2 regions of the Simiduia sp. 21SJ11W-1 genome follow, and region 2 is predicted to be linked to the other one. Evidence: predicted binding sites of a transcription regulator. Region 2 holds the regulator's gene; the other holds the start of a gene.
What was found. Region 2 encodes FliA, which starts transcription of late flagellar genes. Its sites were predicted from a motif close to TAAAGTTATNNNNNNNNCGGCCGATANCC; they were not measured.
Positions count from the first base shown of each region.

Region 1: the regulator FliA is predicted to act here: its motif matches at 1,636-1,664, upstream of L1F30_RS07510 (DUF5610 domain-containing protein).

Region 1 is NZ_CP090959.1:1,711,360-1,715,023, forward strand. Features, by position in the region: gene L1F30_RS07500 (PP2C family serine/threonine-protein phosphatase) at 1-185, opposite strand, end outside; gene L1F30_RS07505 (FHA domain-containing protein) at 576-1,433, shown strand; gene L1F30_RS07510 (DUF5610 domain-containing protein) at 1,700-2,800, shown strand; gene L1F30_RS07515 (glutaredoxin family protein) at 3,067-3,354, shown strand; gene L1F30_RS07520 (EAL and HDOD domain-containing protein) at 3,351-3,664, opposite strand, start outside.
Region 2 is NZ_CP090959.1:1,853,469-1,857,132, forward strand. Features, by position in the region: gene flhF (flagellar biosynthesis protein FlhF) at 1-1,078, shown strand, start outside; gene L1F30_RS08185 (MinD/ParA family protein) at 1,108-1,932, shown strand; gene L1F30_RS08190 (RNA polymerase sigma factor FliA) at 1,935-2,684, shown strand; gene cheY (chemotaxis response regulator CheY) at 2,791-3,174, shown strand; gene L1F30_RS08200 (protein phosphatase CheZ) at 3,198-3,664, shown strand, end outside.

The DNA of each region.
Region 1 (3,664 bases), 140 kb from region 2:
TGTTGTTTCACCTGTTGCTTGATGCAATCGCGCACTATGGCACTGGCAACTTCACCGGCTTCGTGGCCACCCATACCGTCTGCCACTACCCAAACGCCAACATCGGGGCCTGCGAAGTAGGTGTCCTCGTTGTTGTCACGCGTGAGGCCTTTATCAGTGGCTGCGCTGTAATTGAGTGGTGGCATTTGCCGTCCTGCTCGCTGGAATCATCTTATTAGGTATGTGCCGAACGCTCATTGGCTAAGGGCGGCTGGTGCTGAGCCATGTGGCTTGCAGGCTTTGCCCGGGGCCGATCTTTTACCGCTGCTTCTGCTGCTTGCGAAGCCAGCTTGCGCGGTATTGATGACGCAGGGTAAAGGCATTGCAACAATCGGGCATTCGCATCATACAAATTCTGCAGATTGCCTGCCTATAATTGCGCCACAAACCAGACACGCTCCACAGTTTACCTACTAAATGTAAACGGTAAAGCCATTTTTAGCTAACCTATTGAAAGACTTCGCTCTTTTGCGGCATTATCCCGCCAGAGCTGGGCTTTTCGTGGGGCCCATTAGTGCATTTTGGGGAACTCAAATATGTTGAAACTCCGCTTTAAGAACAATAAGCATAATGCGGTGTGGCTGGTAGAGCCGAAGGTTACCATCGGGCGTGATTCCAAAAACGACATGGTGGTTGATGACGCCAGTGTTGCCGAGCTGCACGCAGAGATACATGTCAATCATGAAGAGCTCACATTGCGGGTGTTAAATCCCGAGCAACCTGTGCGGGTTAATGAGAAAAGCATCAGCAAAGGTGCGCGCTTAAAGGTGAATGACGTGTTAACCCTTGGCAAGGTGCAGCTGCAGGTGGTGGATCCAAAACAGGAGCCCAAGGCCGTGCCCACTCTGGTACGCACCGAAACCACGGGTTGGTCTTTGAAAGCCAATCATGCAGCCCTTGCCAATAAAGTATTCAATATTGCGCCCAAAACCGTGGTGGGCCGGGCCAGCGACTGCGACATAGTGCTGGCGGCGGCCCATTTGTCGCGTCGGCATGCTGAACTCACAGTGAAAGATGGCCTGTTGTATGTAAAGGATTTGGGGTCAGCCAATGGCACCTTCCTCAATGGCACACAGATTACCGAGGCCCGCGTTAAGCGAGGTGATGAGCTCCGTTTCGACACCCTGGGGTTTGGCGTGGTGGGCCCAACCGATGACATGGATAAAACCAGCATTCGCTCTATGCCCAAGCCAAAGCCACAGGCCGCAGCCCGCAAGGGCGGTGTGAAGCGGCCGCTGGAGCCTAATGTTGAGCAGGTTAAGGCGGCCATGGCCGCCCCTGAGGCGGAAGACGAGCAGCCGCGCGCCTCGGCGTTTACCGGCCTCAGTATTACCTTGCTGGTAATTGCCGGCATTGCCTATTGGGCTTGGCAGTCTGGTTATTTTGGCGGCTAGTTCGCCTGCGCCCTGTAAATCGGGCGCGCTAGCGCCCTTGGCCAAAAGCGCCGCCACTGCAATTGGCCCATAGCGCACCTTGCCAAAGCGCCGGCTTCAGGCGCTTTGGCATTCAAGCTTGCGTCGTTAAATCGATAGGCCGCCAAGGCCTGGTTAATTCGATTTAGCGATAAGCGCAAAGCCCTCAAGAACTATTCGTTGTTTAAGTTTTGATCACCTCGGCCGATACCCCCGTAATCTGGTTTATTCCCGGCAGGAGGTATTCAATGTTGGCCCCAATTCAGCCCAATTCAGCGCAATTTTCCCCTGGCTCCCTAACCCCCGATACCTCCCGTGCCCGTCAATCAAGCAGCCTGAGCACACCTGCGCTGCAAGGCGCCAGCAGAAGTGAGCCAGTAGCAGCCACGCGCGAGCAGGGCATCACCCCTGATCGCGCTGCCGGTACCATCTTGTTGTTTATTGAAAACCGCCTGCAGGCAGACGCCGCGGCAGGCATGAGCACCGAAGATCTGCAAAGCCGCTTGGACGCGGGCCTAGAGGGCTTTTTGAAGGGTTTCAATGAAGCCAAAACCATACTCTCTGAAGCAGGGTTGCTGTCTGATGAGCTGATGGCCTCCATTGGTGCCACCTACGACAAAGTGCTCGCTGGCCTTGCCAATATGGCTGAGGAGCTGGGGCTCGATGATAGCGCAATAAAGGCCGCCCAAACCCCTGCCGCTGAAGAGCCCCCCGTACTTGATGCCCCCGATGCAGTAACGGCGCCGGTGGCAGATATCAAGGGCCTGGTAAAAGCCAGCCGTGCCTTTGATTTCAGTGTTACCACCCAAGAGGGCGACAAGGTGCAAATCAGTGCCTCAAGCTTTTTCAAAGCGAACTACGCCGCCAACGGTAATGGCGCGAGCGCAAGCCTGCGCCAGGGCGAAAGTTTCCAGCTGAAAATCCAAGGCGATTTGAATGAGGATGAATTGGCGGCCATTAATGATTTGTTGGGGCAGGTGAATGACTTGGCCGACCAGTTTTATGGCGGCGATTTACAAGCCGCCTTTGAATCTGCCCTAGCATTGGATTTTGATGCCAATGAAATTGCAGGTTTTGCACTGGATTTACAGCAAACCCAAGTGCAAAAAGTAAGAACAACCTATGGCCAGCCGGCTCAGGCTTCGCCCTTCCAGCCTTTAGGCCCAATGGCCGATCAGGTACAAGCGGCGCTGGAATCAGCTCGCCAGTTCATGGAGCCTGCCAACCTGTTGTTGAATATACTGGATAAAATGAGTGGCGTGCACCCAGAGTCAGGGCAGGCAGATGCCGGTGTGCACAAGCTATTTTCAGACACTGTAGGGGCCATGGCTGATAAGTTGGCAGCCTAAGGTCAAGATGCACTGCGGTAAACCTTGGCGAGGTTGGTTGTTTCACTCACCGCAAGCGTTGGCGGTGAGCCTGGTTAATCATTGTTGCAACCGGTACCGGAGCGCCCAAGCAGTTGTTATACGTTTATCTAGTTGTTTGTGCGGCTGTGGGGTTTTAGCCACCGTTCAGGTATGATTGCGCTCGCCTCAGGTTAGCGGCCGCTTGTGGCGGTTTTGGAAAAATGTCTAACCGTCGGCGCTTTTCATTTAATATTTTGCCTGCTGCTATGACTCACCCTGTATCGCCTCAAAAACACCTGCTAACTGTTACCTTGCTGGGCACAGAGGGTTGCCATCTGTGTGATGACGCCGAGGCATTAGTGCATCAGGTACTGCAAGCCAGAGGTGTGCCTTACCGGTTGGATCACCGCGACATAGCCGATAGCAATGAGGGTATAGAGCAATACGGATTGCGCATTCCGGTGCTTGTCAATCAGGGGCGAGAGCTGGACTGGCCATTTAGCGCGGAGCAACTGGCTGTGTTTATCTCTGATCAGGTTGTGCCTGGTCCCTAGCCATCGAACACCAACGACTCCAATGCGCTGGTAACCCATACCAGGCTTTCGGTGTAAAAGTGCCCGAGCGCAGAGGCTTCAACGCCGTGGTGCTGAAGCCAGCTCCAGTCGATGTTATCCCAGTCTGCCTTTTCATACTGTTTAATAATTTCCAGTACTTTGCCTTCGTTATTTTTGTAGTACATCAAGGCACTACGAATATTTTCACTGATAGAAATTCTTTGCAGTAGTTCTTCCATCGGGGCATCCATGAATGCGTCGATGGTTGACAGCAGGCCTACGGTGAAAAATGTATCGCCGCGCTTGCTGG
Region 2 (3,664 bases):
CAGTAGCAATGTGGGCGCTGATGATGTGTGGGCCTCACAACTTACGCGCGAGCAGGCCCGCAAGGCCACGCCTGACAAACCGCAATACACCGCTCAGCCGAGCGCCAAGTCTGGCGTTGCGCCAAATGCCGAGCCCACGCCCGCACAAACCTTGCAGGCAAATGAAATGGCCCGCTTGCATGCGGAGCTGAGCGAAATGCGCACGCTGTTAAAACAGCAATTAGATCAATCAAATCGCGCAGGCTCCTTGTCTAATAACCCGGTAGTGCACAAGCTTGCAGGGCTGGGCTTGCCGGCCTTTCAATGTGAGCGCATAGCCGCGGCGGTAGATGGCGATCACGCGCCCGATAAGGCCTGGGCCGAGGCTTTGGCCTTGTTATCCCAAAGGTTGCCAACAGCCGGGCGCGATGTGGTGGCCAATGGTGGCGTTTATGCCTTTGTGGGCCCTACAGGCGTGGGCAAGACCACAACCCTTGCAAAATTAGCCGTGCGCCATGTATTGGCCCACGGCCCACAATCCCTTGCGCTGGTAACCACAGATAACTTCCGCCTGGCCGCCCATGAGCAAATTACCTCGCTTGGCCGTTTGCTTAAGGTGCCGGTAAAAGTGGTAGGGGAAGGCGAGTCGCTTGAACAAATACTGGTGAACCTGAGCCACAAGCGCCTGGTGCTTATTGATACCGCAGGCCTGCGCCATGGCGACCCGCGTCTGAAGCAGCAGCTTGCGCAGCTGCGCGAGGCCGGCAAGGTAAACAGCTTGCTGGTGTTGGCGGCAAACAGCCAGGCGCAAATGCTGAAAGCCAGCTGCCACGCATACGGCGCGGCCCACCCGGTTGCCACGGTGCTTACCAAATTGGATGAAACGCCGTCGCTCGGTGAAGCCATGGGCATGTTGTTGGCACATCGCTTGCCGTTGGCCTACACCACCGATGGCCAGGAAATACCGGCAGATATCCAGGTTGCCAAGGGGCATCAACTGGTGGCCAAAGCCGCCAAAAACCCGGTTCCCGTGGGTTCTTATGGCGTTGGAGTGCAAGCCGCTAAAGCCGGCCTGCAGGTTCAGGCCGAGCAACTATAATCAATGCAGGTTTTATTGTGGGAGCACGCATGGGCCACCATCCAGTTCAAGTGATCGCCGTAACCGGCGGCAAAGGCGGCGTTGGCAAAAGCAACATATCCGTCAATATGAGTATTGCACTGGCCCAGCTGGGCCGGCGCGTCATGTTGCTCGATGCCGACCTGGGCCTGGCTAACGTGGATGTGCTACTGGGCATTCGAGCCGAGAAAACCCTGGCCGATGTGCTGTCGGGTGATTGCAGCCTGCGCGATGTACTGATCAAGGGCCCGGGCGGCATTCGCATAGTGCCTGCGTCTTCTGGCGTGCAACAAATGGCGAGCTTGAGCCGTCAACAGCATGGCGCCTTAATTCGCGCTTTCAGCGATATCTCAGACCAGCTGGATGTGTTGGTAATAGATACCGCCGCCGGCATTAGCGATACCGTGGTGAGTTTTGTGCGCGCGGCCAACGAGGCGCTGGTGGTGGTGTGTGATGAACCGTCGTCGGTTACCGATGCCTACGCGCTCATTAAGCTGCTCCACAAAGATGCCGGCATGCAGCGTTTCAGGGTGGTGGCCAACATGACCCGCACATCGACGGAGGGCAAAAAGCTTGTCCATCGCTTACAGCAGGTGTGCGATAAATTTCTGGATGTGGCGCTGCAATTCGAGGGGGCTATTCCCTTCGATGAAAGCGTGCGCAAGGCCGTTCAGCACCAGCGCGCACTGGTGGAATACGCGCCGCAAGCCAAGGCCTCAAGTGCCATACGCGCCCTGGCCGAGCGGGTGGCGCAATGGCCCTTGCCGAAGGCCGCCACAGGAAACCTGGAGTTCTTTGTGGAACGCCTGCTGGAAAGCCCCGAAGTAGGTGCCTAATAATGGCCGCAGTAGAAGGATTAGCCATGTATGACCAGACCAGCCGACAATCTGGTGAGCAGATCCGCATTGAAGACTATGCGCCGCTGGTTAAACGTATTGCCTACCATTTGATGCTACGCATGCCTGCCAGTGTGCTCGTAGAAGATTTGATCCAGGCCGGCATGATCGGCCTGATAGAGGCCTCGCAGAAGTTTGACGCCTCAAAGGGCGCAAGCTTTGAAACCTATGCCGGCATTCGCATTCGCGGCGCCATCATGGATGAAACCCGCAAGGGTGACTGGGTTCCAAGATCTGTTCACAGAAATGCCCGCAAAATTACCCAGGCCATTGGCGAGCTGGAGGCCCGCCTTGGCCGTGAAGCCGGCGAAAAAGAAATAGCCGAAGCCCTGGAGATGACGCTTGAAGAATATCGCGCCATCTTGCAAGACACCACCAGTGCGCGCCTGTTCAGCTATGAAGAATCGGCCACAGACGACGATGCAGGCCCCACCAAGCCCGCCACCATTGGCCTTGAGGCCCCCACAGATGCCTTCGAGCGCGATGCATTAAAGCAATCGCTGGCGCGGGCGATAACCCAATTGCCCGAAAGGGAACAACTGGTGTTATCGCTTTATTACGACGAAGAGCTGAACCTCAAGGAGATAGGCCAGGTGCTGGGCGTGAGTGAATCGCGCGTATCACAAATACATTCGCAGGCGGCTGCTAGGCTTAAGGCCAAGCTCTCCGGCTGGACGTCGGCGGGCGAATAGATCAGCCGGCAATTAATTGACCAATTTTATGACTAAAACTGGCTAGTAGTATTCCAGCTACTAGACTGAAGATTAACGGAGTCCGGCAGTTACGACGGAGGTTGCTTTGGACAAAAACATGAAAATCCTGATTGTTGATGACTTCTCGACCATGAGACGCATCATCAAGAACCTGTTGCGCGACCTGGGGTTTAGCAATACACAGGAAGCCGACGATGGAGCAACAGCGCTGCCGATGCTTAAGGCCGGCGACTTCGATTTCCTGGTAACAGACTGGAACATGCCGGGCATGACCGGCATAGAACTGCTAAAGCAAGTGCGGGCCGATGAAAAGCTGGCATCGCTACCTGTACTGATGGTTACCGCTGAGGCCAAGCGCGACCAAATCATCGAAGCGGCCCAGGCGGGTGTCAGTGGCTATGTGGTTAAACCCTTCACTGCACAGGTACTCAAAGAGAAGATCGACAAGATTTTTGAGCGTGTGGGATAACACAGACAGTATCAAGGGTGCCCATGGAAAGCCAAGTGGACCAGAAGGCCAATCAGGAATTTGTGGCTGAGTTACGCGATTGTGCAAAAGTGCTCATCGAAAAGCTTGAGGGCGATAAGTTCGACGAGGCCTCCCAGCTCATCGAGCAAATTATCGCAAGCCGCGACCGTCACCTGTTCAATAATGTAGGCAAGCTTACCCGCGGCCTGCATACGGCAATCAGAAGTTTCAATATCGATTCGCCCATTTCACAGGATGAAAGCCTCACAGATGCGAGCGATCGCCTCAATTATGTGCTGCGTCTTACCCAGGATGCGGCCAATAAAACCATGGATAAGGTAGAGGCCTCGGCCCCGATAGCCATGGATCTAGGCAACGAAGCCCGCGCCTTAAAGGCGCAGTGGCAGGCGCTGATTCGACGCGAACTGAGTGCAGACGACTTCAGGGATTTATACCACCGCATTGAAACCTTTCTGGATCAAATGGAAAC